Regions from separate parts of the Peribacillus sp. TE19612 genome, predicted to be linked through region 4. Evidence: riboswitches for the same ligand, from Rfam matches in the RefSeq annotation. Region 4 holds a riboswitch; each other region holds the start of a gene.

Region 1 (7,590 bases), on a different contig from region 4:
CGTTTCTTCCCGATATATATTTGAAAACCTCATGCCTGACTCCTCCTTTAAGTATTGCATTCTATTGTTTTTTTGTATGAATTCTGCGTTTACTCGTGAATTCTGCACTTTTACTCGTGAATTCGCACTATTTACTCGTGAATTCTCCACATTTACTCGTGAATTCACATGGTTTACTCGTGAATTCGATCATTATATTCAATTGGTTCATTTGTTCGCATAAGTTATATAGATATTAATATCCCTAATCTGCCGTTAAAAACAAAAAAAGAGACCATAAATGCACATTATCGAATTAACGATAACGCATTCATGGTCTCTCCTGTTCTCCGGCCGAGTTATTAACTTGATTTCATTATAGCATACTCCAGCTCATTTGAGAAAGGATACATGTTGTTTTTTATTTAAACGCCATAGCGGCATGTACGGCTTTCTTCCAGCCTTCATATAATTTTTCACTTTCTTGCTCTTCCATGGATGGTTCAAAAGTTTTGTCTACCGCCCATTGCCGGGAGATTTCTTCTTGATCCTTCCAATACCCGACAGCAAGGCCTGCTAAGTATGCAGCACCTAATGCTGTAGTTTCGTTTATGGTCGGCCTCTCGACGGGCACACGTAATAAGTCGCCCTGGAATTGCATCAAGAAGTCATTCTTGACTGCCCCGCCATCCACTCTTAATGTTTGCAGCTCGATTCCTGAATCCGCCTCCATTGCATCAAGGACATCCTTCGTTTGATACGCAAGTGATTCAAGTGTGGCGCGAATGAAATGTTCTTTTGATGTGCCGCGCGTCAAACCAAAAACGGCTCCCCGCACTTCGCTGTCCCAATATGGAGTTCCAAGTCCTACAAAGGCCGGTACCACATATACTCCATCCGTACTTTCCACCCGTTTTGCATAGGCCTCGCTGTCCTTGGCATCATGCAGCATCCGCAGGCCATCGCGGAGCCATTGGATGGCGGAGCCAGCTACGAATATACTGCCTTCAAGTGCATATTCGACCTTCCCATTCAAGCCCCAAGCAAGGGTCGTCAATAGTCCGTGTTCGGAGCTGACAGCCTTGGTTCCTGTATTCATGAGCATGAAACAGCCTGTTCCATACGTATTTTTAGCCATTCCTTCATTAAAGCAGGCTTGGCCGAATAATGCTGCCTGCTGATCACCGGCTGCCCCGGCGATCGGAATCGATTGGCCGAAGAAATGATATTCGATCGTACGTGCATATTCCTCAGAGGAAGGCCTCACTTCCGGCAGCATCGACTTTGGTACAGTCAATATCTCAAGCAGTTCTTCATCCCATTTCAGTTCATGGATATTGTACATCAATGTCCGGGATGCATTGGAATAGTCCGTTACATGAGCCTTGCCTCCTGATAGCTTCCAGATCAGCCAAGTATCGATGGTACCGAATAACAGCTTGCCTTCATCTGCCTTTTGCCGTGCCCCTTCCACATTATCGAGGATCCATTTCACTTTCGTTCCGGAAAAATAGGCATCTATCAACAATCCCGTTTTATCCCGGAATAAATCATTAAGTCCCTTTTCCTTCAACTCATCACAGATTCCACTTGTTTGCCTGGACTGCCATACAATCGCATTATAGACAGGCGTACCTGTTTCCTTATCCCAAACGACTGCCGTTTCACGCTGATTGGTGATCCCGATACCGGCAATTTGCTCTGGCTTTACACCGGATTCAGATAGTACACCGGCGATCACCGCCAGGATCGATCCCCAAATCTCATTGGCGTTATGCTCGACCCAGCCTGGTTTAGGGAAATGCTGTGTAAATTCCTTTTGGGAGGAATGGACGATTTCCCCCTTTTCATTAAATAAAATCGCCCTCGAACTTGTTGTTCCTTGATCTAATGATAAAATGTATTTTTCCATTGTGTATGCCCCTCCTTTTAATTAACTAGCGATATTTCTGCTATCCATTTCATGTGACTGTTTTTTACCAAAAGCATAGGCTACTATCAATAGTACCAGGCTTGCACCCATAACAGACCAAAATCCTGCCGTTATTTCCCCCATAAAGAATGCTTTATAACAAACGGCACCAAGTGAACCCCCTACAATCGGTCCAACGACCGGAATCCATGAATAGCCCCAGTTGGAATTGCCTTTACCAGGTATCGGCAGCAAAAAGTGAGCGATGCGCGGCCCCAGGTCGCGGGCCGGGTTAATGGCGTATCCTGTCGTTCCCCCAAGTGACATCCCGATCACGACAATCAATAACCCGACTGCGAATGGGTTTAGACCCTCTGTAAAATCATTGGCCCCTATAAATAATAGACCAAGAATAAGGATGAAAGTTCCAATCATCTCACTTAATAGATTTGAAAATGTGTGCGGGATTGCAGGTGAAGTCGTGAACACACCAAGCTTCGCCCCTGGATCATCCGTAGCTTTCCAGTGTGGCAAATAGTGCAGGAATACTAGAGTTGCGCCGAGTATCGCGCCAATCATCTGGGCAACGATGTAACCGGGCACATCACTCCATGGAAATTCTCCAATAATGGCAAACCCTACTGTGACCGCCGGGTTTAAATGCGCCCCGCTTATGGAACCCACTGCAAAAACACCCATGGTAACAGCCAATCCCCATGCAATCGTGATAACGATCCAGCCGGCATCTTTTGCATAGGAACTCTTTAAGGATGAACCTGCCCCAATACCTGCTCCGAATAAAACTAAAATCATCGTGCCTAACACTTCTCCCCAAAATGGAGTCATGATAAAACCCCTCCCCTGATAATTTTTTAAACCTTGCCAACAAATAAAAGGAGATCCACAGCAGAACCATCTTCATAAAAAAATTATGAATAGATCTGTTGTGAATCTCCTAGTCTCCGTCACATATATTAACTTGTACTGTAAAATATACTAGGTTATGAAAACGCTGTCAATATTTTATGAAAAATTAATCTATTATTCTGTAATTTTTTTCAATTTTTCCCTATTAGACGATATCCCATAATTCAGTTTTTGAAGTGGTGATTGACGACGCCCCGGCATCAAGGGCATTCAGGACTTCATCCGAAGTACGTATGAGGCCGCCTGCAAAAATCGGTGTCTGCAATCGTTCCTTCACTTCTTTTATCATCCATGGCATGGCGCCCGGCAATACTTCGATATAATCCGGCTTTGTTTTCTGCACCAGCTTATAACTTTTCTCAAGCGCATGTGAGTCTATTAAAAAGATTCGCTGGATGGCAATGACCCCCTTTTGCTTCGCCTTCAATATAACGCTTGATTTAGTCGAAATCAGCCCATAGGGGTTATATTCCTGACAAATGAATTCCGTCGCGTACTCATCACTTCTTATGCCATGGATCAAATCGACATGATAAATCATTTTCTTATTATGCTGCTTTGCCATCATACTTACATTTTTCAATTGTGAGATATGCAAATCAAGAAACACACCTATTTCATAGGAACTTTCTAGAAATCTTTCGAAATCCTTCATGCTTGCTGAAGCAGGCAAAATCTTCTGATCCATCATTATCCTCCTCATTCCCAGAAAAACTCAAAACTTCAAGTCATTTAGTATATTTTAAAGAGCTTGATTTATCAAACACATTTTTTCATGAACCATGACATCTTAACACTATCATACCTGGCAAACCCTTTATAGGTTACGGCTAAGGATATATGTAAAATATCCCCTTAAATCATATAGAAAGTTTCATTTTCAATGCACCTTCGGCGAGTTCATACGATTTAATTGTGCCAATCGGAATTTTCCTCACGATGCTCCAAGCATTAACATTCATTTTGATTGCTCTTTTTTCATATTCAAAAAATGGCGGTCTGTTAAATATCCTTTGGTTGATGAAATTCCTGTCAATGGGTTCCATTTCCACTAATTCAAATGAAATCGTTCTTTTTTCCACATGAACCGGTTTTAATGTAATCCGGAAAGCCACGTTTTTCTTAAACATCATTTTTTTCACTTCCATCGTACCGGAAAGCACAATGTGCCTTGGCGTAATCTCGACTTTAATATCCTGACCAGATGATTTCATTTTTATGATTCTCTCTATCATGTCTTCAGTTACCGTAATCGGTATGCCATTTTTGAATGGACTCATCCTTGCATTCCTCCCCACTCAAAGCATATGCCGGATTCCCTGATGCCGTTAACATTTCAGCCCGGATTAATAACCGGTATATTCGAAATATTCCAGCTCCACCCCTTGACCTTCATAAAAACTACCTGTATAGTCATAGTTAATTTAATAGACAACTCTTATCCAGAGAGGTGGAGGGACTGGCCCTTTGATGCCTCAGCAACAGACTGATCTTGTACTGTGCTAATTCCAGAAGTGTAAAAACTTGAAGATAAGAAGAGTATATAGCTTTGTTGCCAACACCTCTTCTTATTTTTAAGAAGAGGTTTTTTATTTTTAAAAGGAAAGAAGGAATCAACATGTCAATCACATTAACGAAAGCACCATTCAGGGCGGACCACGTCGGAAGTTTATTAAGACCGGAACGATTACATATTGCCAGAAAGGACTTTAAGGAAGGTACCATTTCAGCTGAACGGCTTCGTGAAATTGAAACCGAAGAAATCAAACGGATCGTCGATAAACAAATTGAAGTTGGTTTAGAGGCCGTTACGGACGGTGAGTTCAGACGAACATGGTGGCACTTTGACTTTCTCGAACATTTAAATGGCATCGAGGGATATGTAACTGAAAAAGGCCTCACATTCGATGGTGTGGAAACAGAGAGATATAATGTTCGCAATACCGGGAAGGTTTCATTCAACCCTGAACATCCCTTCATTCGTGATTTCATTGAATTGAACAAAATCGTGAACGGACGTGCCGTTGCCAAGCAAACCATCCCCAGTCCGAATCAATTATTTGCTGCAGGCATTCATAATGAAGACGTCTACCCTGATATTGAAGACTATGCAAATGATATCATCAAAGCCTATCAGCATGCTTTGAAAGCCTTTTATGAAGCAGGTGTGCGTTATCTTCAATTGGATGATGTATATATTGCCAGACTTTCAGCTCCGGATTTCCAGTTCAAGGATGGAAAATATACGAGGGAACAATTAATTGGTCTTGCACTTCGGGTCATTAATGGCACATTGGAAGGCAAACCAGAAGACCTTATCGTCACTACCCACCTATGTCGCGGAAACTACCAGTCGACATGGGCGTTTGAAGGAAGCTATGCCCGTATCGCCCCAACTTTATTGGCAAAAGAAAAAGTGGATGGATTCTTCTTGGAATATGATGATCAACGCTCTGGGGATTTCAAACCATTAGAATACATTCCAAATGGCGGTGCACGGGTCGTACTGGGTGTCGTCACTTCAAAAAATGGGGAAATCGAGGACAAGGAAGCTGTTAAGGCACGCATTAAAGAAGCCTCGCACTTCGTTCCGCTCGAACAATTATGCTTAAGCCCCCAATGCGGCTTCGCCTCCACACATCACGGCAACAAGCTAACCGAAGCACAGCAATGGGAAAAACTGAAATTCGTCGTTGATGTAGCAAAAGAAGTATGGGAATGATTCATCCTTAAATATAAAGTAAAAGCTAGGCATTAGGAAGGCCTAGCTTTTCTTCAAAACAACTCAATAAAATGTTTTGCCGTTTTGGAAAGATAACGATCTTGTCTAAAAACCAAGGCTATATTCGATTGAATTGAAGAATCGATAATATCCAGCACTTTCACTCCTTTTATAATATGGGGTGAAACAGCTGATTTCGGAACAATACTCGCCCCAACTCCAGCTGCAACCAGAGAGAGCAGAACATTTACATCATGGCATTCGCATAAAATATTTAGCTGTATTTCCCGCTTTTTAAATTCCTCGATAATTTCCTCGTAAATCCCCGGTCCTTTTTCCCTATGCACTAAAAGCAATGGGATGTTTTCAATATCCTTTAAATGAACCCTATCTCTCGAAGTGAAGCTGTCCCAATCCTCAGGTACAACAAAAACATTGGGCACTTGTCCTAAGTTCAAACTGGAAAGACCCTTCATCTCGACAGGTAAATGAACAATGGCAAGTTCGATATCCTGATTCTCCAAATAATTACTTATTTCATATGGATCTCCTGCGAATATTTTAAAGGAAACGGAAGGATATTTTTTCTTGAAACTATTAATTTTATCAGGTAAATAAGACATATACGCAAGTACGGAACCTACTGAAAGTGTACCTTTAATTCCCTCACCCGTTTCCTTCACTTCGAGCAAGGAGTCCTCGAAATATTGCAGCATATCCTTAGCCTTCTCGTAAAGTACCCTCCCAGCTTCGGTCAACTCCATACTTTTACCGTTCCTTTTTCGCTCAAGTAAAGTAGTCCCTAATTCTTCTTCCATAAGGCGGAGCTGCTGGCTTAATGGCGGCTGTGACATATTCAACTTTTTGGCTGCACGGGAAACCTGGCCTTCTTCTGCAAGAATGAGAAAATATCGTAATTGTCTAATATCCATATTGGCACCTCTGATATATATGTATATCGTATATAAACTTAATTATATAGATATTTTATATATGATACAAACAGCAGTAAAATATATTTGTTTACAACATAAAGGGGTGTTCAAAATGGAGAAATTCAAGGATCTAAACAAAAGCTTCATCAATGGGGAATGGATGGAAGGCTTAAGTCAACGCAGATATAATATTTTAAACCCATACAATAATGCCGTTATTTCAAATGTGAGCTTGGCTACATCAAAACAGCTCGAAGAATCATTTGAAATAGCAAAGAATGCTCAAAAAGGTTGGGCAAAAACATCAGCCGAAAAACGTCGTCAGGTCCTGCTTAAAGTTGGTGAATTCCTACAGGAAAACCGGAATGAAATCGTTGAAATCATTTCCCGTGAAACAGGTGGATCGCTTATTAAAGCAAACGTTGAATTTCAGCTTACTATGGAAATAGTCGAAGAATCTACTAACATGGTGGATGAAATATATCAAATGCATGAGGTTCCGTCAGCTATAGAGCATAAAGTCAATCATATACATCGTCTGCCACTAGGAGTTATCTCTTCAATATCTCCGTTTAACTTTCCGATGAACTTGTCAATGAGAACCATCGCACCAGCCATTGCATTAGGAAATGCAGTCGTTCATAAACCGGACGTTCAAGTTGGATTTACTGGAGGAATCATCATCGCTGCAGCATTTGAATATGCCGGTCTTCCAAAAGGGGTCTTTAATATGATCCTTACTGACCTGGAAGAAATCGGTGATGGCATGCTGACAAACCCGATTCCTAAATTAATCAGCTTCACAGGCTCTACTCCTGTTGGACAGCACATCGGGGCCATTGCAGGGAAAAACCTAAAACGAGTTGCGCTGGAGCTCGGCGGTAATAATCCTTTCATTGTATTATCGGATGCAGATGTGGACCGAGCCGTTGATGCTGCAATCTTCGGGAAGTACATTCACCAAGGACAGATTTGCATGTGCATTAACCGCATAATCGTGCATAAAGACCTTTACGAAGACTTTACTGCAAAATTCGTTGAACGTGCAAAAGCTCTTCCATTTGGTGACCAATTAGATCCTAAAACAATCATTGGACCACTTGTCAATGAGCGTC
Region 2 (7,590 bases), on a different contig from region 4:
CCCTGTTTCACTATCATTCTAATCATCTCAGAAAAGGATGTTTCCGCTGTAAATGTTCATGTAACGCGTACAACACATGTTATTATAGTCATGTTTCATAGTGAAATCAAGCGAAAGTTATTCATTACGCGTACACTTTTTTCAATATGATGTTATAATGGATTTATATAAAAGGAGAGTAATAATAATGATTTTAAATAGATTGACTACATTAAGGAAGGGCAAAAGATGGTCTTTGCAATATACCGCTGACAGACTCGGAATCGCCAAGAGTACCTATGCCGGTTATGAATCGGGCCACCGCCGCCCTTCATTGGAAACGATTAATTTATTGGCAGGCTTATATGATACCTCAACTGATTACATTCTGGGTCGAGTAGGTTATCCATCTAAGGATCTGGATAATGAGTCACCTCAAGTCATGGAATTAACGGATTTACCAGATATGGAGCTTGCTGTAGATGGAATTTCTCTTTCTGAAGAGGAAACAATTCAATTTATCGCTTTTATTAGAGCTAAACGGGAAGTGGAAATAAATCGCGATAAACAAAATGAAACATAGCAGACATTGAGTTTAAACTGGCATTTGGTTATACTGACTGGCATGTTCATTATAACTGTAAAATACCGCGGCTTTCATCAATTAGGATAGGTCGGTTCTCCCATTTTGAAGTTGCACGTAATTATATCTGTGTTTAGAAATTTAAATTTTATTAATTATTATATAGAAGAAAGTCGGTTTTTCAAAAAATCATCCAGCTTCATGTTTCTGTTGTCCTCTTTAAACTTATTCATTTTCCATCAAGGGAAGATTGATTGAAGGTTTATCTCTAATTTTCCCTCTTTATCTATTTGCAATGATAGAAAAAACATGGCAAAGATCATGGTTTCCCCCGATGAAATAATCAAAAAAAGAAGCAACATGAAGTGAGAGTTATGTCTTAATTCATGTGCTTCTATTAATGGAATCCTTAAAGAAATGGAAAATTGCTCAATATAATGTCTCAACAGATGTGCTGCATCTCCATATCTTAAGGCATCTCATCTTCTTTTTCCCGATTCTTGAAAGCTTCATGTGTGACAATATCTTCAATCTGTTCATACTGGCGGCTGTGTTCCTTCTCTTCGCTAATTCTATTATTGGGTAAATTTCCTGGATGTCCTTTTTCTTTGTGATTAAAATTTTTACCACGACTCATAACGCATTCTCTCCTTTCCATTCATTGTTTGTATAGTTTTCCCAAGCACGAAAAAAATATGATTTAATTTCTCTTTTTACAGTTTTTGCAGCAGGGTTGGTTTACCTGTAATACCCAGCCAATCTTGCGCGACTTATTTCTGAAGTGCCTAAAAATTAATAATTCAAACCTTTTCAAAATTACTCGAATCTGAATAAAGAGCTCAAAAAGAACAGGAACCGCCAGATTCCTGTTCTTTTTGTTTATAGGTTTCCCGACTACTTGCATATTTAATAAAAACATTTTTGATAACAAAAAAGGCTAGGAGAACGTTACCACGGAAGGTCGCCACTTTCTTGAAATGCCCGCAATATGATGAGGAGCGGTTCTGCAACATCCTCCAATTATACTTGCCCCCGCATGGTGCCAATCTTCAGATTTCACATCGAGCCTATTACATGATTCCGGACCATGCCATGTTTTAGTTTCTGGATTATAGGTTTCACCGGAATTGGGATAAACGATAATTGGTTTATGCGTGTTTGCACGCAACACCTGTATGGCTCCCGTGACAACTGATACAGGCGCACAGTTGATGCCAATTGCGGCAATTTGCTCACTGTCCCCGAACAATCTGGTACACTCCTCCAGCAATGTACCGTCACTTATCGCTTTTTCATTTTTCAAAGAAAAGGATAGCCAAGCATAGACTTCTGGATAATCCTTCAATAATGAATGTAATACTTTTGCTTCTTGCAAAGAAGGAATCGTCTCAAATGCTAAAATGTCAGCTCCTGCTTCAATCAAAGCTTTTATTCGTGGGCGATGAAATGCCGCTAAAGCTTCATCTGAAACACCATAGTTCCCAACATACTCTGAACCATCTGCTAGATAAGCTCCATAAGGCCCAACTGATCCAGCAACCAATGGCTTAGGTCTAATCGTTTGATATTCTTCCTTCCAAAATTCATCTCTTGCTTGTCTTGCAAGTAAAACCGTTTTCCGGATTAGATCCAATGCCTCTTTTTCTTGTATTCCGCGGAGGGCGAAACCTTCAACCGTTGCTTGATAGCTTGCCGTTATCGCACAGTCAGCACCAGCTCGAAAGTAGTCAGAGTGAACCTGGTAAATCAATTCTGGATTTTCAAGCAATACACGTGCAGACCACAGGGGATCGTCCAAATCACAACCATGACTTTCAAGCTCTGTAGCTAAAGCTCCGTCCAAAATCATGACTGAATGATCTCGTAAAATTGCTTCAATTGGGTTAATTTTATTCTTCATTGTCTACTCCTCTTTTCTTAAAGTTTGTGTCAGATAATAACTTACATAGCAAAACAAAATAAACGGAATGCCACAATATAGTGCAATTCTTTGTGTAGGATCAAATGCAATTCCTATGCAAGAAGCAAGACATAGCATAAATGAAACGATTGGTACGAATGGATATAATGGTGTATGATAAGCCAAATCATTAACTGAGTTTCCTTCGTTTATATATCGTCTGCGAAATAGAAACTGTGACGCGCTAATACTCATCCAAACTATAACCACGGCTAGTCCAGAAATGGATACAAGCACTATATATACAGTATCCGGCGCAATAATACTCGAGAAAAGTGCTAAAACACCGCCCAGCATACTGAAAAGGACTGCATTCAAGGGAACACCCCGTTTTGTCAATTTTGCAAATATTGGTGAAATAGTTTTCTTATCTGCAAGTGACCAAAGCATCCTGGATGAGGCATATAGTCCTGAGTTTGCAGCAGACAAAATGGCAGTTAATATAACAAAGTTCATAATATCCGCTGCATATGGCACTCCAATTCGTTCTAGAACGGCAACAAAGGGGCTCTCTAATACGCTTGCATCCGAAACAGGCAATAATGCGGATAAAACAACGATGGTACCTACAAAAAAGATAATCAATCTCCATAATGTCATACGGATTGCCTTTGGAATCGTTTTTTCCGGATTCACAGTTTCTCCAGCTGCAACTCCGATCAATTCAGTTCCAGAAAATGCAAAATTCACAGCGAGCATTGTCATTAGAATGGCAAAAGCACCATTTGGAAATAAACCTGCACTTGTAACATTGGAAAATAACGGAGCTGATTGTGCGTTAATCATTGGAATAAAACCTACCATTGCCGCAGCTCCCAGAATAATGAATATCACAATAGCAAATACCTTAATAGACGCAAACCAGAATTCGGATTCAGCGAAAAACTTAACGGTCCACGCATTTAATGCCAAGACCAAAATGGCAAATAGAGCACTCCATATCCAGACACTGATTGATGGAAACCATCGCTGCATCAACAATCCTGCAGCCGTGAATTCCGAACCTAGTGCAACAGTCCAGGTTAGCCAATACAACCAGGCTACTGTATACCCTGTCCCTGGTCCGATGTATTTGGCTGCGTAACTATGAAAAGCACCTGTCTCGGGCATATGCACTGACAGTTCACCTAGACATAGCATGACTAGATAAACCACTAATGCACCAATCAGATACGAAAGGATGGTTCCGAACGGACCAGCCTGTTGAATCGTATAACCCGAACTTAAGAATAAACCAGTTCCAATCACCCCGCCAAGCGATAGCATTATTATATGCCGTGCTTGCATTTGCCTTTGAAAATCATGCTTCCTTTTGTTCTCCATACTAACTCTCCTTAATCTTGCATCCAGAAAAAACGAAAACGCACTCTAAAAAAGAGTGCGTTACTGACAAATAAACACGTACGGTCTTATCTATCAAGGTTTCACCCCCTGGAATTAGCACAGTGTCTATGTAGACCTGTTGCTGAGGTTTCATAGGGCCAGTCCCTCCACCTCTCTGGATAAGAAATTATTTTTTTATAACTTTATCAATCTATGAAAAAATTGTCAAGTTTTGTTTCGGAATGTAAAGACTTCCTTTTAAATGCTAACGATCATGGCTGGGGCATTAATATTAAATTGTTTTTGGAACAAGCGCTAAGCGTATTATAATGGCAAATAAAACTAACCGGGGTCATGTTGGTCTTAAAAATGGCGACATCTTAAAAGATTGTCGCCATTTGGACGTTGATTGGAACGTAGGGCACTCGCTTTCCGCGGGCGGTCGGGGAGCCTCCTCGGCTTGCGCCTGCGGGGTCTCCCCTGGACGCGCTTTTCCCGCAGGAGTCTCGCACCTTCCGTTCCAATCAGCTTTGTCTTACCTTTTGATAGAACACTTTTGCCTAGAGTCATTTTTGTTTTAAAATAGAAGTATTAGAACCTGAGGTGATGAGGATCTTTCATGATTCTATTCAGCGAGATCAACTTGAACTGATTACTTTAGATCAACTGGTGCCACCGAACCATTTGGTTCTTAAAATGGAGGCTGCCATTGACTTCACTTTCATTTATGACTTGGTGAAAGATATGTATTCATAGGGAATTTCAAAAGGGGTCCAGAATTTTTTAATTCCGAACCCCTTTTGTCTACAAACTGAAATGGCGACATCTTAAAAGATTGTCGCCATTTTTTTCTTTTTCCTTAAGGACGTTCTATTTCAAATAATTCCCCTAGTTTTGTATAAGTATGACCGGCTAATCTCGCTACAGGTTTTAGCCCGTTCGGGTCAATACGGCCATTATGATAAATATCTTGCTCTATATGATAACAGACTATTTTCCCTATCAGTAAATCACAACCAGGTTTATTCTTGGAACCTGCCAATGGAATCGATTGCTCTAATGTACATTCGAACCGCACCTTCGCTTCTTCCAATCCTGGTACGGATACCTTATCACTAACAGCCAGCGTGAAATTAGTAAGACCCAATTCACTTTCTTCAGATGGGAGTTCCTTGGCCGTTCGATTTGCATCAGCAACATTATTTTCGTCAGTGATATGAACAACGAACTCACCTGTTTGAATTGCATTTCGGGCTGTATCCTTTGAAACTCCTTCTTTCCGTTGAACAGAAATGGAAATCATCGGAGGATTTGAACTGACTATGTTAAAAAAGCTGAACGGCGCTATATTGATTGTACCGGTTTCGGATTGTGTCGTAACCAGCGCTATAGGTCTCGGTATAATGCTTCCAGTCAAAAACTTATAATTATCCCGTTCAGTCAAACTTTCAGGATTAACAGAAATCATCTTCATTCCCTCTCATTCTTATAAAAAGTTCTTTTGAAACCATAAACCTGCTGCATCAACCTCTGAACGTGTCAACTGATGACCGTAATTTTCCCACTGAACTTCAACTGTAGCGCCAGCTTGCTGTAAAAGTTGATTAAGTTCATCAGTTTCTTCTGCCGGGCAAATCGGATCGTTTTTACCTGCAGCTATAAATACAGGTATATCTGAAAGGGACGGCAAAGCGATCCCTCGTCTTGGAACCATTGGATGATGAAGAATCGCTCCTTGTAATGCCCCCTCGTAATGGAACAGCAAACTTGCCGCTATATTTGCACCATTGGAATAACCTAATGCCACCACTCTGTCACGGTCGAAGTCATATTTTCCAGACGCTGATTCCAAGAAGTCATAAAGCTCCTTCGTTCGGAAAATCAAATCCTCTTCATCAAAAACCCCTTCAGCTAACCGTCGGAAATAACGGGGCATTCCATTTTCAAGTACATTTCCCCGTACGCTCAGTACGGACGAACCCGGTGAAACCATTTCGGATAATGGCAAGAGATCTGTTTCCGTTCCTCCAGTGCCATGTAAAAGCAGTAGTAACGGAGCTTCTGGATTACTTCCTTTTTGAAAAATATGTTTCATCATTTATCCTCCTCTAGTACTCTCGGCACTGCCGGCAGTAACGTTTTTTCCATAACTTCCCGCTTTTCTTCCAACCATGGCGGCAGCATTAATTTACTGCCCATCGTTTCCTTCGTTTCATCATGAGCAAAGCCAGGTGGATCTGTGGCAATTTCAAAGAGTATGCCTCCATCTTCCCTGAAATAAATGGCATCGAAGTATTGTCGGTCTGTAAAGGGTGTCACACCATAGCCATGGTTACCGATATGCTCCCTCCATTCTTTATGATCTTCATTATCGCTCGCACGCCATGCAATGTGATGGACAGTTCCCACTCCGATTTTACCGTTTGGTAAAACCGTTTTTTTAACATCAATCAAATTTCCGATATCCGATGTGGATTTGAAGCGGATGAAATCGCCCTCTTCCCCAATCTTTTGCAGGCCCATCACTTCCTCTAATAGTTCCATCGTTTTGATCGGTTTTGACGTCAATAATACAGCACCGCCGAATCCCTTGACCGCCTTATCAGCTGGTACACCGCCGAATGACCATTCGCTATTTTTACCTTCTTTACGCTCAACCAGTTCAAGTTGCAAACCATGTGGGTCTTTGAATTCAAGATATTCCTCACCGAAACGTGAAACCTTTTCAAAGTCTATATTAAATTTACCCAAACGCTTTTCCCAGAAGCCCATTGAACCCTCCGGAACGGCATATGTTGTAATCCCCACTTGTCCGGAGCCAATTGTCCCTCGGTATGCCTCAGGCCAAGGAAAGAAAGTGATGATTGTGCCCGGTGAACCGGATTCATCTCCGAAATATAAATGATAGGTGCCTGGATCATCAAAATTAACGGTTTTCTTCACCATACGCATTCCCATTACTCCAGCATAAAAATCCACATTGTCTTGAGGATTGCCTACAATTGCGGTTATATGATGTATCCCTGCATTTTGCTTTTGCATGCCGATTACTTCCTTTCCCGTTGTTTAATTAGTTGATTTTGTATTAAGTGGTTTTAAATTCGATTCAATATCCTTTCTTTTCGATTCCAAAAAAGGTGGCAGGGCAAGGTTCTCACCTAGATGCTGCTCAGCTTCATCCACTTCAAAACCAGGTCCATCAGTAGCTAGTTCAAATAATATGCCATTCGGCTCCCTAAAATAGAGTGAACGGAAATAAAAGCGGTCCACATATCCCGAGTTCACGAATTTCGATTCACTAATTTTTTCTACCCATTTTCTCAATTCTTTTTCATCATCCACCCGGAAGGCAACATGGTGTACTCCACCCCTCCCCAGCCTTTCCCGAGGTATATCATTCCTTTCTTCAATATGGAGCTCCGCTCCTGTTCCTCCTTCACCTGTCTCGTAAACGACTATCGGATTTTGCCCCCTGATTGCGGATGGGTATGTGCCTGATTTCCTGAACCCCAATACCTCGATAAGAACACTTTCTATTTGTTCAATATTGGGTACTGTAAGTTTTACTGGTCCTAATCCAAGGATGGAAAACTCTTGCGGTACTGGGCTTCCATCCCACGGAAATCCTCCTTGAACGCCGTTATTATCCTGATCAGAAACCAGAAGAAGCCTCTGCCCTTCAGGATCTTTAAAAGAAAGTATCTTTCTTTCAAAACGGCTCGATATTTCATCGTGCTCAACATTG
Region 3 (7,590 bases), on a different contig from region 4:
AAAGGACAAAAGTGGATGTTAGAATGTTTCATCTTCGGCATTGGAATCAGCAGGCTTCCGTTCGAACTTGGCATGAAACATTTAACCTTTTGATGGGGTTCATTGCAGATGAAAAGTTGAAGTTCATGATGCCGGATTCCCACTACAGCCTTCAAGATGTTCAAGAAGCGATTATTGTCACGAGCAATAAAGGGAAGATATTTTTAAGCAGCTGATTTCGCAAAGGATAACCACTTAATTGAAGGAAGCATTCATCTTGGTGCTCTTCCAATAGGTTCCTAAGGTAAATGGAAATGGCCCCTGATAATATGGAATTACTTGATTACCTGTAAGGTGCTAGTTTAGAATGCGGAATAGGACATGTTGATACTGATACGACTTTGGAGGAAATACTTATGAAAACAATATATGTGAATGCTACATTTTTTACGATGGACAAGGAAAACCAAATCATTGAAAACGGCATGATGATTGTACAAGATCATACCATATCCTACATCGGCCAGCATGATGAACAACAATTGGCAGATGCAGATCATGTGGTCAACCTTGGCGGGAAATGGATCATGCCAGGCCTTGTGAATGCCCATTCGCATATTGTAATGACCCTTTTACGCGGTATCGGGGACGATATGCTGCTGAAGCCATGGCTTGAAACGAAAATATGGCCGATCGAAAGCCAGTTTACAACGGAAATCGCCTCTGTAAGTTCACAGCTAGGCATTATGGAAATGATGAAATCAGGAACCACGACATTTTCGGATATGTTCAATCCTAATGGAATAGATGCAGGTGCTGTCATGGAGACGATAGGCAAAACAGGAATGCGCGGAGCCTTTTCCTATACGATCTTCAGCTTGGGTACCGAAAAAGACCAGAAAGCGAACCTCATGGGGGCTGAGCAGTTTTCAAAAAACTATAAAACATTTGCCGATGGCCGCCTGACTACCATGGTTGCACCACATAGCCCATATGCCTGCACACCTGAAGCGATCATGGAAAGTGCACGAATTGCAAAAGAGAATGATTTGATGGTGCACATCCACGTATCGGAAACGGACTTTGAAATCCTCGACATCCAAAAACGTTACGGATCCCGTCCTGTCGAGCACCTTCGCCGTCTAGGCCTGTTCGATCAGCCTACCGTCATGGCACATGGTGTGGTCCTTAATGATGAAGAACGGGCGATCCTAAAACAGCATGATGTTCGCGTTGCCCATAATCCAATCAGTAACCTGAAGCTCGGATCTGGGATAGCAGATGTCGTCAGCCTTCTTGATGCAGGCATTAAAGTGGGAGTGGCAACAGATGGCGTCGCCTCCAATAACAACTTCGATATGTTCGAAGAAATGAGGACAGCCGCATTACTGCAAAAGGGAATGTATAAGGATGCCACAAAATTCCCTGCCCAAACAGCACTCGCCATGGCCACAAGAATGGGCGCCGAAGCGATAGGCATGGGTCATACAGGATCACTGGAAGCTGGTAAAAAAGCAGATTTCATCACCATTTACCCATATAACAAAGAACACCTGCAGCCACTGAGTGAAGCCTATTCGCACCTTCTTTATGCAGCGCGCGGAAATGACGTATGTGATGTATACATCGATGGCAAAATGGTCGTGAAAGATGGCCGCTGCTTAACGATCGATGAAGAAAAAGTAATCGCCGAAACCAATCGTCTTCAAGGAACCCTATCACGATAACACTGATGGGAGAACAACCGGATGCACAGAAGAAAGGAGCTGCCATTTGCAGCTCCTTTTTTTTATGGGTTGCGGGAGTAATTATTTAGAGGTATCGAATGGCAGTAAAAAAGGAATGGCCGCTAGTATTGTGGAATAAATGGTTTACTTAGAAATCCGTTGTGAGTCCAGTTACGAAGTAAGCCAGCTAAAAATAGTAATAAAATGGGGACGGCAAAAACGGTTAAAAACGAGAAAATGCCGCTGACCGCAAGATGAGCCAACTGCTAATCAGCAAGCAGCTGGATAAAAAATCTTAAATCGCATGGTTCATGAATTACTGAAAATCTACGTATTAATTATTTACGATTTTCCTATTTCGTTTCTTCGAGGGAAATGGTTGAAAAAGGAGGATAAGATGAATGGACAGGGAATCTTCATTGTTAAAAGAGCATTTGTATCAGCTGGAGGAGAAATTGTTAAAATCTGAAGTTCGTACATCCCCAGAAGTGCTTTCATCCTTATTGAAAGATGATTTCTTTGAGTTCGGCAGTTCGGGTAACATATGGTCAAAAAGCGATTTTATGGGTCAAGAGGGAGCCGGAGCGGTGAACATGACATTAAGTCAATTTGAGATGCATCCATTGTCTGATGATACCGTGTTAACTACATACCGGATTTTTGATGAAGATAAGCTGGAACATACCTTAAGAAGTTCAATCTGGAAATGTGCGAATGGAAGATGGCAGATGTTTTTTCATCAAGGCACAAAAACAAAAGGGCCTCTTTAAGCCTTTTATTTATGAAAAAGAAAGTTTTTCCTGCTTGAAAACTATTTCACTAAAATGATAAGGGTGGATGAAGTTGATTTTTCGTACCATTGATACGGACAAAGATAAAGATACTATCATTAATTTCCGGAAAGATTCCTTTGTTGTAAGTTTTGGAACTGATGCTGGTTTTGGAGATGAACATGCATATCTGCAACGAATGGAAGAAAGGGTCCGCAAATTTCCGGATGGACAGGTGATCATTGAAAAGGACCAAGAACCGATTGGACAAATGGAACTTCAAATTCGGGAGTATGAAGGAACTGAAATTGGCTATGTGAATCTATTTTATCTTATTCCCGAATACCGCAGTAAAGGCCTTGGCAAGGAATTGGTTCGCTACGCAGAAAACTTTTTCAGGCAATTTAATGTATCCGAATATCATTTAAGGGTTTCTCCGGATAATCAAAGGGCGATTTCTTTATATACGAATTCAGGCATGGTGAAGATTAGGGAAGAAAATGAAAAATACCCTGTATGGAGAATGAGCAAATCATTATATTGATATAATTAAAAAGTGTCGATTCACTATACTATGAAACTATTTATCGCGATGAAAAATATGGTTGACTTTAGCGAAATTAGAATATATAGTGAAGGACATAATTAAATATAACGTTAATTCTTATCAAGAGATGTGGAGGGACTTGGCCCTATGATACCTCGGCAGCGGGTTTTTACTTTTGTAAAAATACTGTGCTAATTCCAACGGACGAAAGTTTGAAAGATAAGAAGGAGCTTTTCTTAGATAATTAATTTAAGAGTTTACTCTTTTTTATGTCTAAAAGAGGCCTCTTCTGTCTGATGACGGAAGAGGCCTCTTTTGTTTATTCAAAATGTATATGGTTATTTGGAGAATTGGCGCAATTACTCGTGAGTTTCACGTAATTACTCGTGAGTTTCGCGCAGTTACTCGTGAGTTTGGCGCAATTACTCGTGAGTTTGGTGCATTTACTCGTGAATTTCGCAGATTTACTCGTAAGTTTGGTGCATTTACTCGTGAATTTGGCGCAATTACTCGTGAGTTTGGCGCAATTACTCGTGAGTTTGGCGCAATTACTCGTGAGTTTCGCGCAATACTCGTGAGTTTGGCGCAATTACTCGTGAGTTTCACGTAATTACTCATGAGTTTGGCGCAGTTACTCGTGAGTTTCACGTAATTACTCGTGAGTTTGGCGCAATTACTCGTGAGTTTGGTGCATTTACTCGTGAATTTCGCAGATTTACTCGTAAGTTTGACAGAATTTAACCCTATCATTATGAAGCGTTGCAAAGCTCTTCTCTCTGGATAAGGAATTCGTACAAATAAACAGCATGGGGGGAGATTGGATGATTGAGTTTCAAGGTGTTAAAAAGGTTTATCAAACAAAGAAACAGACTGTCGAGGCTTTGAAGGGCATTGATTTGACAGTGGAAAAGGGGGATATATTCGGGGTAGTCGGTTATAGCGGGGCCGGAAAGAGTACGTTGATCAGGTTGGTCAATTTGCTTGAACATCCTTCAGATGGTTCGGTGGTTGTTGGGGGCAAGGATTTAACCAAATTAAGCCCGAAGGAATTACGGGCAGAAAAGAAAAAAATCGGGATGATCTTTCAGCATTTCAACTTACTAAACTCAAAAACTGTTTTTGATAATATTGCCATGCCGCTGGTTTTATCGGGAACTACTCCAGCTAAGGAAATTCAAAAACGTGTAGGCGAGCTGTTGGAGTTCGTTGGCTTATCGAGCAAAGCAAAGAGTTATCCGGAACAATTATCCGGCGGGCAAAAGCAGCGGATCGGCATTGCGAGGGCATTGGCTACGAATCCATCGATCTTATTGTGTGATGAAGCTACGTCGGCATTGGATCCACAAACAACGAGTGCAGTTCTGCAGCTATTAAAAAAAATTAATAAAGAATACAATATCACCATTTTGCTAATCACTCATGAGATGTCTGTCATTCGGGAAATTTGCAATAAGGTAGCGGTCATGGAGGGCGGCTGCGTCGTTGAACAAGGTTCGGTTTTCGAAGTTTTTGCCAAGCCGCAAACGGATATTGCAAAAAACTTCGTGAGAACGGTCATACATGACGAAATTCCACAAAGTTTCTTAAAAAGCATAGGGTCCCATATCCCGATTATTTGGAAAATTAATTTTATTGGAACTACTTCGGGTACTCCTTTACTTTCAACCATCTCGAAGAAATATGATGTTCATTTAAGTGTCTTATCAGCCAATATTTCTGAAATCCAGGAAACTCCTTTCGGGAATTTGATCATTGAAGTGACGGGGAGCAAAAATGAGGTCGACAAGGCTTATCAATATATTAAAGATGAGGGGATTCTCGTCCAGGAGGTGCAAGTATAAATGGGTAATACGCTTTGGGGAATGGAAATAACGGCAGAGCAGCTGTCGACAGCTTTCGGTGACACACTTTATATGGTAGCCATCTCATTGATATTTTCCGGATTGATCGGGCTTCCGCTCGGTATCCTGCTTGTCATTACAAGAAAGGGTCACATCCTGGAGAATAAATGGATTTTTAATGTATTGAACCCGATCATCAATATCCTGCGGTCCGTTCCTTTCATCATCTTGCTTGTAGCACTCATTCCGTTTACAAGAATGATTGTCGGCAGTGCGATCGGAACGAATGCGGCCATTGTTCCGCTAATCTTTTACGCGGCTCCTTATATTGCCCGGCTTGTGGAAAACTCGCTGTTGGAAGTGGACAAAGGGATCATCGAGGCAGCTCAGGCGATGGGGGCGACAACATGGCAAATCATTTACCGCTTTTTGATTCCCGAGGGACTTAGCTCGTTGATCCTAACATTTACAACAGCGACAATCGGGCTTGTTGGATCTACGGCGATGGCAGGTGCCGTCGGTGCCGGCGGGGTCGGGGATTTAGCCTTGGCTTACGGTTACCAAAGGTTCGATACGATGACGATGATCGTCACAGTAGCGGCGCTCGTGATCATCGTTCAATTATTGCAATCCACCGGGAATTTTGTTTCAAGAAAAATCAGAAGAAGATAAAAATAACAGGAGGTTGGAAAAATGAAAAAAATCTTATTAACGATCATGGTATTGGCATTGGCCATCGTGGCTGCAGCATGCGGGAACGAAGAGGGTGCATCAGGGAGTTCGGATGATGTGAAAACAGTGAAAGTCGGTGTCAGCAGCGGGGATACGAGAACATGGGAATACATTGTCGATTTGGCGAAAGAGGAAGGGCTTAATATCGAACTGGTCACTTTCAATGATTATATCCAACCGAACCTTGCGTTAAGTGAAGGTGAAATTGATGCCAATTCATTCCAAACGGTCGCCTATTTCGATGAATTCGTTCAAGATCAAAATCTGAAATTGGAGGCCATCGGGTCGACTGTCATTGCACCTATGGGCCTTTATTCGAAAAAACATAAAAGTCTCAAAGATCTTCCGGATGGTGCTACGGTAGCCGTTCCGAATGAAGCAACAAACTTTGGCCGTGCACTGCTCCTGCTTCAGGAAGCTGGATTGATTACATTGAAAGAAGAATTCAATGGATCGGGATCATTGGAAATCATTAAGGAAAATCCGAAAAACTTGAAAATCCAACCTGTTGCTGCCGGCAATACACCGCGTCTATTGGATGATGCCGATGCTTCAGCTATCAATAATAACTTTGCCGTCGAAGCAGGCCTTACATTAAAAGATTCTTTATTCCATGAAAGTAAAACGGCGAAACCATATATTAATATCATTGCAGTTAAAAAGGGTAATGCCGATCGTCCTGAGCTGCAAAAATTAGTGGAGCTTTACCAATCGAAAGAAGTGGAAGCGTTCATTGAAAAAACGTTTAAAGGAAACACCATTCCTGCCTATGTTTCTGTAGATGAATTAGTGAATTACCAGGATGCATGGACAAAACCAGCTAATGAAAAGTAATGGATGTATTCAAGAAAAAGGGGAGATTAAGACATGGCGAGAGAATTAGTGCTGAAGCAGCATAAGCAAATCATTGAAGATCATATCGACCTTCATTCCGAATTATATATCGAAACGAGTCAAGCCATTCATGCCAAACCTGAAATTGGAAATCAAGAGTTCTTCGCTTCGGATACATTAACCGGAATACTTCAAAATGAAGGATTTGAAGTGACCCGTAATATTGCCGGGCATGAAACAGGGTTCATCGCCAAAAAAACCTCTTCAAAGAAAGGACCTACAATTGCCTTTTTAGCCGAGTATGATGCATTGCCGGGTTTAGGCCATGCTTGCGGACATAATATCATCGGCACAACGAGTGTGGCAGCAGGCATTTCCCTGGCTCAAGTGCTGGAGGAAACGGGCGGAGAGGTGATCGTTTTCGGAACACCGGCTGAAGAGGGAGGGCCGAATGGAAGTGCAAAAGGAAGCTTTGTGAAGCACGGTCTATTTGATGGGGTGGATGCGGCCATCCTTATCCATCCTGCCGGGCAAACGGGTATAACAAGTCCGTTTTTGGCTGTCGACCCCCTTGATTTTCATTTTTACGGGAAGTCAGCACATGCAGCAGCTGCACCTGAAGAAGGCGTGAATGCACTTGACGGGGTGATTCAGCTGTTCAATGGCATTAATGCTTTGCGCCAGCAGCTCCCTTCAGAGGTCAAAATTCACGGAATCATCACCAATGGCGGGGAAGCGCCTAACATCATTCCTGAATATGCTTCCGCCAGATTTTACATTAGAGCAACAACATGGAAACTTTGCCAGGAAGTATCCAATAAAATACGTGCTGTTGCTGAAGGGGCAGCACTTGCCACAGGAAGCACGGTTAAAGTGGAACGTTTCCAAAATGAAGTACTCGATTTTGTCATCAATCCAGTTCTGGATGGACTGCTAAAAGAAGAACTGACTCAATTAGGGGAAGCGGTGGCTCCTCGAAAAGAGAGTGGCTTTGGCTCGACGGATGCAGGTAATGTAAGCCATGTAGTGCCGACAGCACATCCTTATATAAAAATTGGACATGATGAGTTGATTGCCCATACGAATGAATTCCGCGACTGTGCCAAATCTTCTGCTGGAGACAAAGCCATCCTGACCGGAGCAAAAGCTCTAGCACTTAC
Region 4 (7,590 bases):
AAGGAATCGAATAAGGTGGGGTTGGCAAAAATCATCATTCGCTCCAAAGAACAAATGGCGGTAATCCGAGTCGTTGATAATACCTTGGTTATGGAAACGATTCATTATCCGGATGAAGTCCGCTCCACAGCGGATGTTCCGAATATCCCTGCCAATGATACCATAGTAAAAAAAGAAATCGATACTGCCGTATTATTGATAGATCAATTAACGACTACTTTCGATCCGACAAAATACACCGATGACTATCGAACCGCGTTACTAGAATTGATTGAATCAAAGAAAACGGGACAGACGACGATTACAGCGAAAACAAAAGAACCAGTTTCCAACAATGTAACTGATTTAATGGAGGCATTACAGGCATCCATAGACCGTACAAAACATGATGAACCGGAAAAGAAAAAGACGACCCGAAAGAAAGCGGCACCGAAAAAAAAGAAACAAGCGTAAACAGGAAGCTGAGCGGAAGACGGATGATGTCGCTCGGCTTTCTGCTTGTTTTTGCAAGGATCAGGCTTCTAATAAAAAATTGAAAGGGACTTGATAAGGAGGGGAGGAAAGTACAAATAGGTGAGTCGATCACGATGCAAGAAACTGAATGGAATTACAGGAAATTAGTGGATATTAATGAAAGCAAAAAAAATTCGCTCCCTAAAGAGCGACAATGAGGAATTCAATCGTGAAAATCAACATATAGGCGAACGGTTGTAGTTTTCGACTATATATTGTGTTCATATTCTACCATATTTAATTCTGAAATAGCAACTAAATTACTGAAACTAACCTATGAATTTTTCTGGAAATCAATGATATTTCGCCCATTAACTGCTCATATGGCTTTTTCATTTCATATACATATAAAAAGGTACTGAATAAAATGGATTTTTAGTATAATTTATACATATAGGATGATATAAATTTAATATGAATGGAAGATGCAAAATGGAAAATGGAAAAATTAAATCACTACATGCAGGGAAGCCGAAACATGAAATTTTTTCGAATATCGATATCTTTTCAGCCATGGATAAACAAGCACAGGATAATTTGACAGTGACTAAATCTGGCATAATCGGTGATGGTGTCGGTAATGTAAAGTTCCATGGAGGTCCTGATCGGGCTTTGTGCTTTTACCCATTTGAGCATTATTCATTATGGAATGAAAAATTCTCTAAAAAGCTGGATATCCCTGCATTCGGTGAAAATTTAACTATAGCGGGGATGAGGGAAGAAACAACGTATATCGGCGATATTTATCAAATAGGCGATGTGATTGTTCAAATTAACCAAGGGAGGATACCTTGTTCGACCATTTCCTTCTTCAATCAAGAACCTAAGTTTTTGGAACTCGTACTGAAAACGAGTTTCACTGGTTATTTTGCTAGAGTACTTCAAGAAGGAACGATAAATAAACAAAACGAGATTGTGTTAATAGATCGTCTACAAGAAAAAATTTCTGTCCATTACGCAGCAGAGGTCATCCTTCATAAACGAGATGGGCTGGAAGGAGCTAAGGCTTTACTTTCACTAGACTCGTTAGCGGAAGACTGGAAACAAAGGATCTTGAAGAGGGTTCAAGCAGAAAAAAATTGAATGATTTTTGCAAAAGTGAAAAAAATGTCGATCAGGTATTGAAATTGACAGATTATTAATGTAAATTAAATATAATCAAATTTTGAAATCTTATGAAAATTATATAAATGGATCTTATCGAGAGAGGTGGAGGGACTGGCCCGAAGAAACCTCAGCAACCAGCTTAGGCAAAGGTGCTAAATCCAGCAAGCAGAGCTTGATAGATGAGGAGAATGTTTCAAAAACCTTCTTCTTTGAGAAGGTTTTTTTTCCTTTTCTCTCATACTCATAGAATACGGCAAAAACAGGATTGTTTTTGAGAGAGGGTGTAATGATGAATTTTCGTAAAGAATTAAAAGAAAGAATGCTGGTTGGAGAAGGGGCAATGGGGACCTTGCTTTACTCTAATGGCATTGATCAATGTTATGAGGAATTAAACTGCACGAACCCAGATCAAATAGAGTCCATCCATCGAGCCTATCTGGAAGCTGGTGCAGATATCCTTCAATCGAATACATACGGAGCCAATTTCAATAAATTGAAGCGGTATGGACTTGAAGATGAAGTGAGTAGAATCAATCGCCAGGGAGTCATTCTTGCTAAAAGAGCGGCAAAAGGAAAAGCATACGTCTTCGGTACCATAGGGGCTCAGCGGAGTATCAGGAAATCGGATTTAAGCATGGAAGAGATAAAACGGGGTTTTCGTGAACAGCTATACAGTCTGTTGATGGAAAATCCTGATGGGATTCTCCTGGAAACATTTTATGACCTGGAAGAACTGGAAACCGTCCTGCAAATCGTTAAAAATGAAACGGGACTGCCGATTATCGCAAATGTCTCGATGCATGAACTGGGTAATCTTCAAAATGGAATCCATTTAAATGAAGCCTTTCAAAAACTCGAGCAATTGGGTGCCGATGTGGTTGGTGTGAATTGCCGCCTCGGACCACATCATATGATTCGGGCCTTGGAAGAAGTGAGTTTGCCAAAGCAAGCATCGATTGCCATTTACCCTAACGCCAGCCTGCCGGATTATGTCGATGGGAGGCTCGTTTATAAAGCTGTGCCGGAATATTTCGGTTCTAGTGCCCTGGAACTTCGTGAGCAAGGCGCCGCGATCATAGGAGGGTGCTGTGGAACGACTCCACTGCATATTCAAGCTGTAAAGCATGCAATTGGAAGTTTGGCTCCCGTGAAAGAGAAATTTACGAAATCCCGTGAAATAGAAGTAATTGAAGTGAACGATAGGGAATTGGAACTTCCCCTTTACGAAAAAGCCAAAACGGAACGGACGATTCTTGTTGAGTTTGATCCACCGAAAAAGCTAGGGATAGAGAGCTTCATGACTGGTGCTGAGGTTTTGAAAAAAGCAGGGGTCGATTCCATTACATTAGCGGATAATTCACTTGCCTCACCAAGGATATCGAATGATGCACTGGCTAATTTACTGAAGAACCAATTGAATATAAATCCGATGGTGCATATAACATGCCGTGATCGAAATTTGATTGGCCTGCAGTCACATTTAATGGGTCTGCAGACGGTAGGGCTGAACGAAATATTGATCATCACCGGAGACCCTTCAAAAATTGGGGACTTCCCGGGTGCCACTTCGGTTTATGATTTATCTTCCTTTGACCTGATAAGTATGGTCAAACAATTTAATGAAGGTCTTTCCTATTCTGGTCAAAGTTTGGGTCAACGGGCAAATTTTAAAATTGCGGCAGCTTTTAATCCCAATGTGAAATATCTGGATAAAGCCGTACTGAGAATGGAAAAGAAGATTGCCTGCGGTGCTCAATCCTTTTTGACACAGCCAATTTATTCCGTGGAGCAAATCGAAGAAGTATATGAAGCGACAAAACATCTAGAAACCCCGATTTTCATCGGTATCATGCCCTTAACAAGCACCCGGAACGCCGAATTCATCCATAATGAGATCCCAGGCATCAAATTGCCTGATAATGTTAGAAGGGCCATGGCTCTAGCGGGGGATGACCCTGTAAAGTCAAGGATTGAAGGGGTGAATATCGCGCGGGAACTGGTGGACGCGGCTAGGGAAAAATTCAAGGGCATATATTTAATCACTCCATTCCTTCGCTATGAAATGACGGCGGAACTTACGAAATATATTAGAAAAGTCGATAGTAAACAGACATCAGAGGTGGCAGTACATGAATAAAAAAGCGATTCAAGATCAGTTAAATTCTAAGATTCTCCTACTTGATGGGGCGATGGGAACGATGCTTCAAGCGGAGAATTTGACAGCAGACGATTTTGGCGGGGAACAATTCGAGGGCTGCAATGAATATTTATCACTGACGCAACCGGAAATCATCCAATCCATTCATGAAAAATATTTAGCAGCGGGCGCAGATATCATAGAAACAAATACCTTTGGAGCGACCAGTATCGTCCTTGAGGAATACCAAATAAGTACGATTGCCTACAAGCTAAATAAAATTTCAGCTGAGCTTGCCGTTAAAGCTTGTGAAAAGTATTCCAATGATGAATGGCCAAGATATGTAGCTGGCTCGATGGGCCCCACTACAAAAACGCTTTCCGTAACGGGCGGAACGACTTTTGATGTTTTAACAGATTCTTATGAAGAGCAGGCACTGGGTCTCTTGGATGGCGGGGTAGACTTGCTGTTGGTGGAAACCTGTCAGGATATGCTTAATGTCAAGGCTGCCTTTTCTGGAATCAAAGCAGCATTCGCTAAAACGGGAAAAGATGTGCCTGTCATCATATCAGGAACAATCGAACCGATGGGCACGACACTTGCCGGCCAGTCCATAGAAGCTTTTTATTTATCGGTTGAACATATGAAGCCCGTAGCTGTCGGCCTAAATTGTGCAACAGGGCCGGAATTCATGATAGACCATATCAGGACACTTGCAGATATATCAAATAGTGCCATCAGCTGTTATCCGAATGCCGGGCTCCCTGATGAAGAAGGCCATTATCATGAATCACCTACATCCCTGGCAGAGAAAATGAAGCAATTTGCCGAAAAGGGATGGGTCAATATCATAGGCGGATGTTGTGGTACGACACCAGAACATATTAAAGAACTTTCCAGGGTACTCGAAGGCATGAAGCCCCGTACAATTACGGAAACTGCCCATGGTCATGCCGTATCAGGGATAGAGCCGCTTATTTATGATGATTCAATGCGTCCTTTATTCGTAGGGGAGAGAACGAATGTTATCGGTTCCCGAAAATTCAAGGAGCTGATACGTGGAAAGCATTACGAGCCAGCTGCCGAAATTGCACGTAACCAGGTAAAGAAAGGCGCCCATGTCATTGATATCTGTCTTGCTGATCCTGATGGGGATGAGCTTGGCGACATGAAGGAGTTTGTAGAAGAGGTCGTCAAAAAAGTGAAAGTCCCATTGGTCATCGACACTACGGATGAAGTCGTACTTGAACAAGCATTAAAACATTCACAAGGAAAATCGATCATTAATTCCATAAACCTTGAAGATGGTGAAGAGCGCTTTGAAAAAATAGTACCCTTAGTCCATCAATATGGTGCTGCCGTTGTCGTAGGAACCATTGATGAAATTGGGATGGCCGTTGATGCTGAACGGAAATTGGAAGTGGCTACGCGATCTGTGGATTTGCTCGTCAATAAGTACGGTCTAAACAAAAATGACATCATTTTTGATCCGCTGGTATTTCCTGTAGGCACCGGGGATGAACAATATATTGGATCTGCATTGGAGACGGTGAATGGAATAAAGGCGATTAAAGAAAAGTTTCCGGAATGCCTAACGATACTTGGGATTTCCAACGTTTCTTTCGGTCTGCCGGAGAGGGGAAGGGAAATATTAAATGCCGTTTTCCTTTACCATTGTACAAAAGCGGGTCTCGATTATGCTATCGTGAATACAGAAAAACTTGAACGTTTCGCCTTGATACCGGAAGAGGAAGTGAAATTGGCGGAGGCACTCCTGTTTGAGACTTCAACTGAAACTTTAGCGATTTTTACCGAATTTTATCGTGGGAAAAAAGCGGAGAAGAAGGATGATGGTGTGATCCTGCCATTGGACGAACGTCTTGGTTACTATATTATCGAAGGAACGAAAGAAGGATTGATTGATGATTTAAATGAAGCGATAGAGCGCGGTGATACCCCATTGGAAATCATCAATGGACCATTGATGGATGGGATGAGTGAAGTGGGGCGGCTGTTCAATGACAACCAACTTATTGTCGCAGAGGTGCTTCAGAGTGCTGAAGCGATGAAGGCGGCTGTAGCTCACCTTGAACCACTTATGGAAAACTCTGAAGATAGTGCTAAGAAAGGGAAAATCCTGTTGGCGACCGTCAAGGGAGATGTGCATGATATCGGGAAAAACCTAGTGGATATCATCCTATCCAATAACGGCTATGAAGTCATTGATTTGGGAATAAAGGTCGCACCGCAACAAATCATTGAAGAGGTTCGAAAACATGAGCCAACCATCATTGGCCTATCTGGGTTACTTGTCAAATCTGCACAGCAAATGGTTTTAACTGCGCAGGATTTAAGGCAAGCGGGAATAGATACCCCCATTTTAGTTGGAGGGGCAGCATTATCCCGTAAATTCACCGATTTTAAAATTTCACCTGAATATGAAGGGCCGGTTTTATATTCCAAAGATGCGATGGATGGTTTGGCGGTAACGAATATTTTACATGACGCCGACAAAAAAGTGGTGTACTTGGAAGAGTTGGTCGAGAAACGAGAAAGGTCGAAAGCGAATGCCGCCATTGCTGCCACGTTGGAAAAACCTGTTCGTAAGCAGTCCACAGCGGCTCCTTTAAGCGATGTTCCTGTTCAAACACCGCGTGATATCAAACGTCACGTCCTGAAAAACTATCCATTGGATGTCGTCCAGCCATATATAAATAGGCAAATGCTGATTGGTCATCATTTGGGGTTAAAAGGAAAAGTTGCCGAGTTGCTTAAGCAAGGGAATGAAAAAGCAGTGCAGCTCAATGATCTCGTTGACGAATTGATCGAATTCCTAAAGACGGAACCGGATTATGGTTTGCATGCAGTTTATCAATTTTTCCCTGCTCAAAGCGAAGGAGATAAGCTATTTATATACAACCCGGACAATCATCATGAGGTTTTGGAAACTTTCGACTTCCCCCGGCAAGATACGAATCCGCATCTTTGTTTAGCGGACTTCGCAAAACCGATCTCCTCCGGGCAAATGGATTATGTTGGTTTCTTCCTGGTCACTGCCGGAAAAGGAATCAGGAAATGGGCGGAAAAACTGAAGCTTGAAGGTGATTTCTTGAAAAATCACGCCCTTCAATCTCTTGCTCTCGAGACAGCTGAAGGGTTCGCGGAAAGAATTCATCAATTAATGCGGGATGATTTAGGTATAAGCGATCCGATTGATATGTCCATGAAAGAGCGATTTGCAGCTAAGTACACAGGGCAAAGGTTTTCATTTGGTTATCCTGCTTGTCCTAATCTGGAAGACCAGGAGAAGCTATTCCGCCTGTTGCAACCTCAAGATATTGGCGTAGAATTGACTGAAGGATGCATGATGGAACCAGAGGCTTCCGTTTCAGCCATTGTTTTTGCACATCCTGAAGCTCGTTACTTTAATGTCGATCGATAACTTCATTTAATAAAGGCAGCGGTATTTTTTACCGCTGCCTTATTGCGCATGAAACCCCTTAACTGGTACACCTTAATGGTCAAAAGGAAGGGGATGCAGTACCTATGAAGAAGATGCTAAAATTAATTCTTGTCATGGCGAGTTCTTTCATTATTATTTTTTTTGATGTGGATGTGCAAAACATTCAAGTGCATGCAGTGGTTCCTGAAGAGATGACACCGCTGCTAAAAAGTAAGGCGAATCAGAAAATCGCTTATTTGACCTTCGATGACGGACCATCCTTGAATACCATGGAGATATTGAATATTTTGGACCGCTATCATGTTAAGGCCACATTTTTCGTTAAAGGTAACGAAGAACCATACGCAAAGAGATGTTATCAGGAAATGAT

Evidence for each region. A riboswitch is a leader RNA that binds a small molecule or an ion and turns the genes downstream of it on or off. The one in region 4 is predicted to bind S-adenosylmethionine.
Region 1: another riboswitch for S-adenosylmethionine. It lies ahead of ACZ9AO_RS16125 (5-methyltetrahydropteroyltriglutamate--homocysteine S-methyltransferase); the one in region 4 lies ahead of ACZ9AO_RS09845 (bifunctional homocysteine S-methyltransferase/methylenetetrahydrofolate reductase).
Region 2: another riboswitch for S-adenosylmethionine. It lies ahead of mmuP (S-methylmethionine permease); the one in region 4 lies ahead of ACZ9AO_RS09845 (bifunctional homocysteine S-methyltransferase/methylenetetrahydrofolate reductase).
Region 3: another riboswitch for S-adenosylmethionine. It lies ahead of ACZ9AO_RS17590 (hypothetical protein); the one in region 4 lies ahead of ACZ9AO_RS09845 (bifunctional homocysteine S-methyltransferase/methylenetetrahydrofolate reductase).

What each region holds. Positions count from the first base shown of each region.
Region 1 is NZ_JBWCCL010000008.1:234,056-241,645, reverse strand. Features, by position in the region: gene ACZ9AO_RS16150 (glycerol-3-phosphate dehydrogenase/oxidase) at 1-33, opposite strand, end outside; gene glpK (glycerol kinase GlpK) at 401-1,891, opposite strand; gene ACZ9AO_RS16140 (MIP/aquaporin family protein) at 1,913-2,737, opposite strand; gene ACZ9AO_RS16135 (glycerol-3-phosphate responsive antiterminator) at 2,964-3,506, opposite strand; gene ACZ9AO_RS16130 (hypothetical protein) at 3,679-4,098, opposite strand; SAM riboswitch class I at 4,254-4,355, shown strand; gene ACZ9AO_RS16125 (5-methyltetrahydropteroyltriglutamate--homocysteine S-methyltransferase) at 4,437-5,540, shown strand; gene ACZ9AO_RS16120 (LysR family transcriptional regulator) at 5,594-6,472, opposite strand; gene ACZ9AO_RS16115 (aldehyde dehydrogenase family protein) at 6,588-7,590, shown strand, end outside.
Region 2 is NZ_JBWCCL010000007.1:94,972-102,561, reverse strand. Features, by position in the region: gene ACZ9AO_RS14075 (helix-turn-helix domain-containing protein) at 188-562, shown strand; gene ACZ9AO_RS14070 (hypothetical protein) at 1,032-1,199, opposite strand; gene mmuM (homocysteine S-methyltransferase) at 1,500-2,462, opposite strand; gene mmuP (S-methylmethionine permease) at 2,466-3,845, opposite strand; SAM riboswitch class I at 3,929-4,031, opposite strand; gene ACZ9AO_RS14055 (flavin reductase family protein) at 4,705-5,313, opposite strand; gene ACZ9AO_RS14050 (alpha/beta hydrolase) at 5,332-5,940, opposite strand; gene ACZ9AO_RS14045 (ring-cleaving dioxygenase) at 5,940-6,887, opposite strand; gene ACZ9AO_RS14040 (ring-cleaving dioxygenase) at 6,912-7,590, opposite strand, start outside.
Region 3 is NZ_JBWCCL010000009.1:251,280-258,869, reverse strand. Features, by position in the region: gene ACZ9AO_RS17610 (zinc-dependent alcohol dehydrogenase family protein) at 1-215, shown strand, start outside; gene ACZ9AO_RS17605 (amidohydrolase family protein) at 396-1,706, shown strand; gene ACZ9AO_RS17600 (nuclear transport factor 2 family protein) at 2,108-2,476, shown strand; gene ACZ9AO_RS17595 (GNAT family N-acetyltransferase) at 2,550-3,020, shown strand; SAM riboswitch class I at 3,138-3,249, shown strand; gene ACZ9AO_RS17590 (hypothetical protein) at 3,352-3,633, shown strand; gene ACZ9AO_RS17585 (methionine ABC transporter ATP-binding protein) at 3,845-4,864, shown strand; gene ACZ9AO_RS17580 (methionine ABC transporter permease) at 4,886-5,536, shown strand; gene ACZ9AO_RS17575 (MetQ/NlpA family ABC transporter substrate-binding protein) at 5,558-6,430, shown strand; gene ACZ9AO_RS17570 (M20 family metallopeptidase) at 6,464-7,590, shown strand, end outside.
Region 4 is NZ_JBWCCL010000004.1:346,441-354,030, forward strand. Features, by position in the region: gene ku (non-homologous end joining protein Ku) at 1-453, shown strand, start outside; gene ACZ9AO_RS09840 (MOSC domain-containing protein) at 946-1,596, shown strand; SAM riboswitch class I at 1,708-1,806, shown strand; gene ACZ9AO_RS09845 (bifunctional homocysteine S-methyltransferase/methylenetetrahydrofolate reductase) at 1,910-3,757, shown strand; gene metH (methionine synthase) at 3,750-7,199, shown strand; gene ACZ9AO_RS09855 (polysaccharide deacetylase family protein) at 7,304-7,590, shown strand, end outside.